Regions from separate parts of the Desulfosporosinus paludis genome, predicted to be linked through region 2. Evidence: riboswitches for the same ligand, from Rfam matches in the RefSeq annotation. Region 2 holds a riboswitch; the other holds the start of a gene.
What was found. Region 2 has a riboswitch for cobalamin ahead of VZF35_RS08350 (HoxN/HupN/NixA family nickel/cobalt transporter). Riboswitches for the same ligand answer to the same signal wherever they lie in the genome.

Region 1: linked by a shared signal. The riboswitch ahead of VZF35_RS04190 (ABC transporter ATP-binding protein) and the one ahead of VZF35_RS08350 (HoxN/HupN/NixA family nickel/cobalt transporter) in region 2 are both predicted to bind cobalamin.

The regions. Positions count from the first base shown of each region.
Region 1 covers NZ_CP144211.1:799,882-805,252, forward strand. The annotation lists gene VZF35_RS04180 (hypothetical protein) at 1-391, opposite strand, end outside; gene VZF35_RS04185 (energy-coupling factor transporter transmembrane component T family protein) at 419-1,156, opposite strand; gene VZF35_RS04190 (ABC transporter ATP-binding protein) at 1,143-2,675, opposite strand; cobalamin riboswitch at 2,742-2,917, opposite strand; gene VZF35_RS04195 (hypothetical protein) at 2,963-3,580, opposite strand; gene VZF35_RS04200 (pyridoxamine 5'-phosphate oxidase family protein) at 3,790-4,194, shown strand; gene VZF35_RS04205 (GNAT family N-acetyltransferase) at 4,343-4,930, shown strand; gene VZF35_RS04210 (M28 family metallopeptidase) at 4,919-5,371, opposite strand, start outside.
Region 2 covers NZ_CP144211.1:1,636,214-1,641,584, forward strand. The annotation lists gene VZF35_RS08340 (cytochrome c3 family protein) at 1-379, opposite strand, end outside; gene VZF35_RS08345 (cytochrome c3 family protein) at 563-1,069, shown strand; gene VZF35_RS08350 (HoxN/HupN/NixA family nickel/cobalt transporter) at 1,230-2,237, opposite strand; cobalamin riboswitch at 2,450-2,639, opposite strand; partial or broken gene VZF35_RS08355 (IS4 family transposase) at 2,918-3,195, shown strand; partial or broken gene VZF35_RS08360 (IS3 family transposase) at 3,177-3,329, shown strand; gene VZF35_RS08365 (hypothetical protein) at 3,887-4,486, shown strand; gene VZF35_RS08370 (4Fe-4S binding protein) at 4,515-5,371, shown strand, end outside.

The DNA of each region.
Region 1 (5,371 bases), 840 kb from region 2:
TCGTAACGCATAAGTTGCCGATAACAGTACAACCGAACATAGCTAAGATATGGTGGCTTAATTTCTTCATGGAAAAATTAGCAGCAATTAATGAATACACGATGGAGCCGATAGTATTGGCGAATAAGAAGAAAAAAGCCAGCGGCGAATAGGCTGTTGCCATGGCTACAATGGCTTCCACTAATCCGGCAATAATGCCTGCAGGCTGTTTGTACATTAAGACAATGAGACCCGTGAAAAATGCCCAGCAGGTGCCATTAAGAAGTAAAAGGGTAGGATCCAAAATACCGTCGATTCTTCCAGTTACCTGCTCCATAATCACGAAGACAATTCCGATGATGACGGAGCCTACAAGGGCTTTGGTGTCAGTTCTGAATAATTTTTCTTTCATTTCAATTCTCCTCCTAAAGTTTGATGATTATATTAATGGTAATAACCTGACTGCAAGGCTGATGCTTATTACCAATAACATCGCAGCGATTAAGGCAATATCGTAATACTTCATCTCTAAATCTGTTGAAAAAGTTCGGGTTTTGCTTCGTCCATACCCTCTCAGCTCCATGGCTAGGGCTATTTCTGTAGAACGTCGTACAGCGCGATACAAAAAAGGCAGGAAGGTTGGAATAATGGCTTTAAGATCGTCCCAAACATTTTCCATCTTTAAGCCTCTGGTACGCTGGCTATCGATGATGGATACATATTCAGCTTTCATAAGCGGGAGGAAGCGAACGCCAAGCCCCACCAGCATGGCAAAACGGTAAGGAATTCTGAATTTGATGAGCATCAAGGTAAAATCTTGAGCTGAAGCCGAGGTGAAAAATTGCAGACTTGCAGAGAAAATGAGGGTGGCCTTAAGTATACCGGTGATCGCTAAAGGAATAGCTTCACTGTAAATTTTGAGGATTCCCCATTGATAGATCAGAATACCTTCCCGGCAGAAGATTAGCTGAACGAACAATATCTGAAGACCCAAAAGCAAGATGATCATGATCATAACCTTATATTGTTTTAAGGAACCAGATAGGATCAAAGAGGCTACAATGCATACTAATAAAACAAGACTCAACTGAACAGCGGTTTGACAACTCAGGGCAAAGTAGATCATCAGTGCATACCAGACTAACTTCGTCCGGGGATCTAGCTTAGAAACTCCCATCCCAGCCCCCCCTAAATAAAGCAATGTCTTGAAAATTCAGTCCAATTTCTTTAAGTGCCTCGTTATATTCCGGAAGATCTTTTATGGAAATATCAAATTGCAGGCGATGGTTATTCAGCGCAACTAAGCGATTCGAATAGGCTTTGGCCAACGTGAGATCGTGGGTTATACACAAAATTGTTTTGCCTTTTTGAGATAAGTCGAAAAGTTTATTCATAATCATAAACCCTTGGTTTTCATCGAGGCCCGAGGTGGGTTCATCAGCAATGATGAATTCCGGATCACCGGCAAGGATGGAGGCTAAGGCTAAAAGCTGTCTCTGACCACGGCTTAAGCGCTGAGGATGCATTTTCTTATAATCCAGCAGCCCTACGAATTCTAAGCACTCATCAATTTTCTGATCAATGACTGCCTCTCGCTCCCCTCTTAGCTTCAACGAAAATCCAACTTCTTCTTCCAAGGTGCTTGCAAAGATCTGGTGGTCGGGGTTTTGAAATAGAAAACCTATTTGTGTGCGGATTTTTGTCAGGTTTTCCCTATTCAACAGCTTGCCAAACAGTTTGATTTCACCTTTACAAGGCTTTAAGAGACCGATAAGCAATTTGGCTAAAGTCGATTTTCCAGATCCGTTTAAACCAATGATTGATATAAAATCACCCTTATAAACTTCTAAATGAATATCTTCACAACCTATTAGATTATTTCTGTATCGATAGGAAACATTGATGATTTTAGCGATACTTTCCTTAGGACTACTGTTAGCTATTGCAGCATCAGCGGCGTATTTCAACCTTCTCTTTTGGAGTAAGACCTGATCGTTGTAATAGTCTTCAGGCAAATACTCCTTGATAATTTCACCATCCTTAAGATAAAAGACTCTGTTAGCATAACTGAGGACCTCTTCAATTCGATCCATAACCAAAACGATCGTAAGGTTTTGATGTTTATTAAGCTGACTTAAGCGCTTATAAATCTCTAAGCGACCTTGAGGATCCAGCTCAGCGGTTGGTTGATCAAGAATCAAAATTGGAGCATTAAGGGCTAAAACACCTGCCAAAACCACACGTTGAGCCTGGCCTCCGGAAAGCGAAGCGGTCTGTCTGTTCTCATAACCGTCCAAACCCACAAATTTCAACGTATTATTAACAATCTGCTCTGTTTGTTCACAAGGAATCCCCAGATTGCCGAGGCCAAAAGCAACATCTTCATAGACATCGAGACTGATGATTTGATTATGGGGTTCCTGCATCATGTATCCCACATAATCTGACATATGATTGAGATGCACATCCTTAATATCTTGGCCTAAGATTGTGATTTTACCTGTTAATTCCGCGTTATGATAGTGTGGAATAGCACCTGTGATCGAGTGCAATAAAATCGACTTGCCAGAAGCAACACCACCGGTAATAACAATAAAATCACCTCGCTTAATTTCAAAGTTAATGTTTTTAAGAGCAGGCTTTTCTTCATTTGGAAATACAAGTTTTTCGATTATTATGGTTGCAATTGTCTCCATAGACACTCCTAAATTAAAAAAATAAAAAGTTCTAGCTTTCAAGAAGCTAGAACTTTACCATTGTTCTTTTTGAATTATTTTGTAGGCAGGTCTCCTGACTTATAGACTCAAATGTACGCCTTCCCAGTTACACCAGTGGCAAATGTACATTTTCAACATCTAATTACAGTGGTGGGTCCGTCCAGGATTTTAACCTGGTTCCCTATTATCCCTTGATGGGCACCTATAAATATGTATTTAGTTGACTTTATAATAGAATAATTCAATTAGTTTGTCAATAAGGGGTTTTAAAGTTGATGCGATTTAAAATGATCATCTTTTGATTGAACCAACTCATTCGAAGATCTGACTGAACAGGGATAACTGGCCTTTCGCCTAATTTGTTGACAGCTCTCTTTAGCATCCTTCGATGATGCAAATATGATTGGATCTGCTATCATCACTATGGCCTGTGCAGAAACCAACCCGTATACAAGATGGTTCCATACAGCTGAGTAGAACGTCTTTGTCAATCCAAACTTCTTTAGCATACCAAATTTTTGCCCGCCAATAAGGCTGCCAAGGGTTAACATTGATATGAACAATCCTTTAATCAGGTGATGATCTTTCCCTGTTTTCTTTAAGAGATAGGTTAATAACGTTCCCCAAATTGAGCCTATTCCTAAATGAGTCATCTGGCCTAAAATAAAATTCTTTCTGCGTTTTGTTCTGAAAGGAGCTACAAATAATCCGCCTGCTATATGTCCATATAAGGCCTCGGTTTTACCTGCCTTGAATATTAACAGATTTGATATATCCATAAAGATTGTTCCTATTAAACCTCCCAAAAGCCCAATCGTGATAGAATCCCTCATCTTACCAAATCTCAGTAATGAATCCGTTAGTTTAATAAAAGACTTCAACATACTCCCCCCCATTCTTAATGTTAATTATTTTGCTCCAATTGGGAGGGTTTTAACTGTTGTAATATTTGGCAAAACAAAAATTACAGCGGCTATGAATCACAACGCTGTTGCTGCAGCTCTGGTAATTAAGATCGAAATTCTCAGGTTTTTTGCATTATTTTTAGTTGCGAGGTACAATCTAACAAAAGGTGTATAGGGGGCGAATTAACGTGAATGAAGTACTGTCCATTTTAAACGACCGTTCAGCTGTTGGATATTTAGCTACAGTTGATGAAGGGAAACCGAGAGTTAGACCATGGGGATTCATGTTTGAAGAAAAAGGAAGACTATATTTCTGCACTGCAAGTACTAAAGAGGTCTATAAACAATTAATGGCTGTGCCCTATATTGAATTCTCCAAAACTACCAAAGACATGGTTTGGGTTAGAGTCAGCGGAGAAATCACGTTTGAGGAGGACATCCGCATGAAGGAAAAAATCTTCGAACACGCCCCTAATCTTAAACAGCTTTATCAGTCAGCAGACAATCCCGTTCTTAAACTTTTTTATTTAGAACATGGAAAAGCGACTATTTACGATTTTTCGCCAAATCCTCCAAAATCATTTGATTTTTAGGCTAATACCTACGCCGCTGAATAAAATTAGCGGCTTTTCTTATGTCATCGTAACCTAGAAGATCGCCCAGACAACTGGTTGTCTGATTAGCGCCAAACACTGGCACACTTACTTACCCTAGAATCATTGGAGCAGGAGGATAAAAATCATGAATAGTCCGAATTTGGCAAAACTAGAGTTGGAAACAGAACGTCTTGTACTAAGGGTTTCGGATGAGAACTTTGTAGGGGTAATTTTAGATTATTTTAAACGCAACGAGGAGTTTCTCCGGGAATGGGAGGCAGTCAAAGATCATAAATTCTATACCATCCATTACCAACAGGAAGCATTGCGGGACGAGATATCCAGAATAGCAGCAGGTGGAACATTCAGAGTCTGGCTTTTCAGAAAAAGCGATGGGTTTTCCAGAACTATTGGGTCAGTGGCTTTAAACAATATCGTCTATGGGGCCTTTCATTCATGCCATCTAGGCTATAGATTAGACGGTGAGGAGATAAATCAGGGCTACATGACTGAGGCGCTTAAGAAAGTTATCGAATTTGCCTTCAACACGATGGGGCTTCATCGTATTGAAGCAAATATATTACCCCGAAATATGCGGTCAATGAGGGTTGTGGAAAAGCTCGGATTTTATAACGAAGGCTTAGCTAAAAAATACCTGCGAATTAACGGCAAATGGGAAGATCATATTCATATGGTTCTTCTCAATGAAGCTTTGCATGCTTTAAACGATTAAGCTTTGAAGGGCATTATATAGGATATCGCTGGCAAGAGCAATTTTCTTCGGGTTAATAAAATCCGGAACATCTTCCGGGGTGTGATTTTTTAAAAGCCAATCTCTGGCCATTAAAGTAACAGCCGGAACATGATCCAGGTTGAAGAAAACTTGATCACTGTTGTAGCCATTACTTGGGGTCAATACAGCATTTGCTTTATTTTCAGCAGCAGCCCGAACAGCTTGCAGCGCCCTGTTGTCACTATTGGCCCACAATGCGAATTCCTTAAGCGGACCATTTCCTATTGTATCAACGTTAAAAACTGCATGTATACCATTTAAAAGAAAAGTCGGTTTTTGTATAAAAGAATACGAGCCCACAAATCCCATTTCTTCTGCGCCCCAGAAAGCTAATATTACATTGCGATTAGGTTTAATTCTTTCTTTGATCAATCTGCGCAT
Region 2 (5,371 bases):
AACCAGCGTCTTTCGGGATCTGAGCCACAACATAGGTATCCATTTGCACGCCAAGTGCTTTGCTTAAATCGACAGTTGTAGATTTTGCATTATTGGCAGCTCCATCATAGACAGTAACCGTGCCGTAGGTCTTGTCGAGTTTGTAAGCAGACAATGGTTTAAAGGATTGAAAATGCGGTGTTTTGTCGTAGTTTGCTTTCTTATGACACGATTGACAGGTTTGTTCTCCGACATAGGTGAGATTAGTGTTCGCAGTTTGAGTCACGTTTGTCGTCGGGGTCTGTTGAGTTGGTGCGGGAGTCTGTGTATTACAGGCTGCAACCAGAGTGATAATGACTAAAGTCAAGATGCATAATACAAGAATTTTAAGCCGACGCACTGAAAATTACCTCCTTCACTGGTTCCTTAAACATCCCTAGTTTGCCGAAAAATGCTTGTTTTATACCAAACGCGAAAGATGTTTCAGTGCGGATATTATTACATATTTTTGAGAATTTAATGTAACAATAAGAACGGAATTGCGAAAGGAGTCGTCAAAACGTATTAAAAGGGGATGATGAATATGGCACCGAACGAAGGGCAGCCGGCCAAAGCCAGTAAGGCCCAAAGAACTGTGTTTATTGGATTGATTGTAATTGTCGTGCTAATTGCTGCAGCGTATGCCGGGATGCACTACACCTCCCGCCCGCAATTTTGCACCTCTTGCCACGAAATTGCTCCCCAAGTCGCTTCTTGGCAAACAGGACCGCACAAAGATGTGGAGTGTTTAAGTTGTCACGCTGCTCCAGGAAATCTGGGCTACATAGTGCGTAAGCTAAGCAGTTATAAAGAACTGTATCTTCATTTCACTAATCAAGTCCCTGCTACACTTGCATGGACGCCGCATATCGATGCTTGTTTGTATTGTCATAGCGGAAAAGACAGTGCCTATCCTAATGCTAAAAACATTACTCTCGCTCCTGGATCTGCGCCGAATGCCCCACCTATCAGCCACCAGCCTATGATTTCTGGCAACGTAAGCTGCATATCCTGCCATGGTAATGTTGGTCACTCATCTGGATCAAAATAACTAATATCTAAATATCACTAGAGTTGCATTCAAATATTTTGCAAGATAATCAACACATAAACAAAACACGAAAACACGGGGAAGCCTAATTGGCCTTTCCCGTGTTTTTAATAGCTTTGACAAAACCGTTTTAACTTATCTTTGATAATTTTCTTAATCCCTACGCATTCTCCAACCGTAAAACCTTCCATAAAAGATATGAGACACCCCACGCTAATACGAACAGCCCAACAAGCAAATAGCCTATTCCACCGAAGTTAAGGTTTTGTATCCATCCCCAAACTCCTCCATTAAGTCCAAGCTTTGGAGTAATTATCTGGGCCAATTCGATTAAGCCGATAAACAATGCTGCAATAACAGAAAGGCCGGTAACCGATAAATTATAATAAATCTTACGTAGCGGAGTAGAAAATGCCCAATGATAAGCAGTTGTCATGAAAACCCCATCCGCAGTGTCCATTAGGCTCATACCAGCAGCAAATATAATCGGTAATGATAGAATTGCAGTAATAGGCATTCCTTTGGAACCAAGAGTAGCAGAAATTGCTAATAATGCTACTTCTGATGCAGTATCAAAGCTTAAACCGAAGAGAAAGCCCAGTGGATAAACATGCCAACTCTTGTTAATAAACCGATATAGAGGTTTAAAGAAGCGGGATAAGAAGCCCCGGTTTAAAAGTAGTTGATCAAGATTTTCTTCATCGATCTCACCTCGACGCAATTTTAAGAAGAACCCATAGATATCAAACCAAATGTAAAGATTAAATAGCCCGATAAGCAAAAGAAAACTTCCAGCAACCGCAGTTCCGATCAGACCAGCGATAGCTTGTATTTGTGGAATGTTCTGTTGTGCCCAATGCATTGAAAATGCTGTAATAATTGCCATTATGCAGACAACAGTAGAATGGCCAAGCGAGAAGAAAAATCCAACCCCCATCGGATCCTGTTTTTGCTGAATCATTTTACGTACTGTGTTATCGATCGCCGCGATGTGATCAGCATCAAAAGCATGACGTAAGCCTAGTGTGTAAGCAAGAAAAGCAAACCCTAGTAATTGTGGATATTGCTTTAAATTCAAAAACAACATCGTCATGCCCAAAAGGTGTATTCCTGTTACTGCCACTCCAAAACTGAGCCATTTAGGACGACTCTTCATTTTTACATGGATGTTTTTCAAAATTTATCCTCCTTTTATTACCAAGCCTTGAAAGGACATTTGCTGGATTAACTGATCATACCGTACCCGATACCCCATGCTTGGAGGTAGTAAATAAAAACAAAAAAACCCTTCACCAACAGAAGGGTAAAAAGCTTAACCTGTATCAGGTAACAAAAGTAATCCTGAATACACAGGTATACACCCCCTAACATTCCCGTAGGTAGTTCAAATTCGGAATAAGCAGGTCTCCTGGCTCAAGTTCTTCGTTAACTCACGTCTTCCCGGATAAATCCCAGTGACACTTTGTGAGTTACCTCCCTTATACAGTGGCGGGCACCGCGTCAGCTTTAACTGACTTCCCTTTTCAATTCCTTCCCTCGGGAAGGAATCACTCATCCCAGATATTTAATTGTATTTATGGTATCATGAAACAATTAAGTATGTCTAGTACCAACTTGCCAAAACAATCACACTATTTCGGCATACGGGAGTGTCAGTGACACTCGGGAGCTAAGTTAGATCGAAATTCAAGCCCCTAACGCTAGCTCCTCAGAAATGACAGACTGCGCGACTTTTCGCCCTGAATAATTGCCCTATCTGCGCAACTAATAACTAAGTAACTCAACTTTCGCATAGCAAAAGTTACCTCCAACCCTGTATATATCTAAGTTGCGACAAAATATTTCTGTCTATTGACAGAAAATTTAAATGCTGGATTCTCGGCGGATTACCTTCTGATGGATGGCTGGTTTACTCATGCACCACTACTTCAAAACTGATGGATAAGAGACTTCACATCATTGGGATGGTAAAGGAGCTAAAACAACGTTATCGTTTCGAGGGAAACGCATTAAGTTTAAGTGAGTCATATACCAAACTCCCTAAAAACCCCAAAGCAGAAACTCTCGGCTCAGTTCGAGTTCAAACCCTTGCAAGTTTATCTCTTAAGATAAAGCGTATATCAAACCATGTGAAACTTTAGATGAGCTTAAATATGAGATAGACCAATATATGAACTACTATAACAATTTCAGATATCAATGGAATTTAAAGAAGATGACTCCTGTTGAATACAGAAATCATCTTCTAAGCATTGCATAGTCTTGACTGCTAGGTCTTTTTTTGTCATTACCTGAACTTATATAGCAAGACCTCCAGAATATACGTAAAAAATATTTTCCACATGGAATGAGTAGGCTCAAGCTTACTCATTTTCCGTTCGTATGCAATCAGATTAATACCTCTATCAGCTATCCTTCTTCATGAGAAATTCACAACTTTTTCATCAGTTTATCGTATCAGAAAGTTAAACTAACAGCATGACTGAACCACAATCATGAAACAAGGCTGAAAAATGAAAGTTTATGAGGAGGAGTAGCGAATAAAATACAAAAAAATTACTGTGATTTTGGACGTTATGAGAAGGTTGTGGGATAAGGCGCAATACACTGTGTCATATCCCACACATGGAAATTGAAATTACTTGCAATCATTTAAAAGTTGATTCAAAAAGTCGTCGTTCGTTTTGATTGAATGGGCTTAGATACTGATCCAAGCAGACTCTATAACCTAAGACTAAAAATTTACTAATAACAAACCCAACTTGGCATCGTTTTTGCACATTAGAAATTCGACTTTATTTTTAGAGGAGTGTGTTTATGAACGTTTCAAGAAAACCAATGAAGAAAATCCTTTTTTCCCTATCTCTGTTGCTCTTAACTCTCGTGATTGCTTCAAATACCCTGGCTGCATCTGGTGGACTAGAACAGGATGCGGGCCCTTACCATGTAATCATGCAGACTAACCCGGAAACCCTCGTGGCAAATCAACCAGCTACTTTTACGGTTATCGTTACAGATAAGGCTACCGGCAAACCGGTTACCGGAGCTAAAGTAATGATGGACCCAACAACAATGAGCAGTAGCGGAAGCATAAAAGGCTCTGATAGCAACAACAGCATGCCTGGTATGGACATGTCTTCCGGTATGGATAAACAAGGTGGGACGGCCATGCAAGAACAGTCTTCCATGGGTTCAATGGCCATGGACGCTGGTTCGTATATGATGCAAGGTATGTCTTTTAACCAACCTGGGCAATGGAATCAAACGATTACTATTTCTTCCCCTCTCGGTGACAGCACGGTTAATTTTCCCTTAACAGTTGGTAAATCAGGACCGAATTTCGTTCTTATAGGCAGTGTTGCCGGTGTCATTGTAATTGTCGGAATACTCGCCGCAATCTTAAAGAAAAGAAAATGAAAAACTAAGAAAGTAGAGGAAAATTGTAATGTCTTCTAAAAAGCAACCTATAAACTTCCTTAATATTCCTTTGCTTAAACGTTTTCTTAAAAGTCCTTTCTACCCAAGAATTTTCCAGTGGATCACCGTTTTAGTTTTTGGGGTAATTATGGTCGAAACCTTAGCAGGTCCGACAAACGTCGGAGAGAACTTTGGTTCCGCTGCCACTTGGGTTCTTTGGTGGCCCCTCATTCCCTTTTTCTTCTTTCTGCTGGGCCGATTTTGGTGTGGAATCTGTCCTTTCGCCTGGGTTAGTGATTTAACCCAAAAATTATTTGGGGCCAACATGAAGGTTCCAAAGTTTATCCGTAAATATGGTCTTTGGATCATCGATATTACCTTCATCTTAATTACTTGGTCCGATCACATTTGGGGAATTGTAGAATCACCCCGAGGATCTGGAACCCTCTTATTACTCATTTTAGGTGGCGTCATGGTCAGTGCTTTACTCTTCGAACGCCGTACCTGGTGCCGCTACCTATGTTTCCTCGGTAGCTTGTCAGGCAACTATTCTAGGTCCGGTATGCTGGAACTGCGGGCAGATAAAGAGACTTGTAAAACCTGCAAGACAAGGGATTGTTATAAAGGATCTTCTAAAGCACCTGGCTGTCCAATGTTTGAATTTCCAATGGCTATGGAAAACAACGCCAACTGCAATCTCTGTGGAAACTGTATCAAAAGCTGTCCCCATGATTCAATTCGTTTAACACCCCGTAAACCTACCAGCGAATTCTGGTCGATGACTAGAGCACATTTTGAAGAGTCTTTCTTAGCTATTGTCATCGTCGGGATTGTATTTGTCCAAAACATTACAATGTTAGACTTTTACCCCTCTTTCCTTAAGTG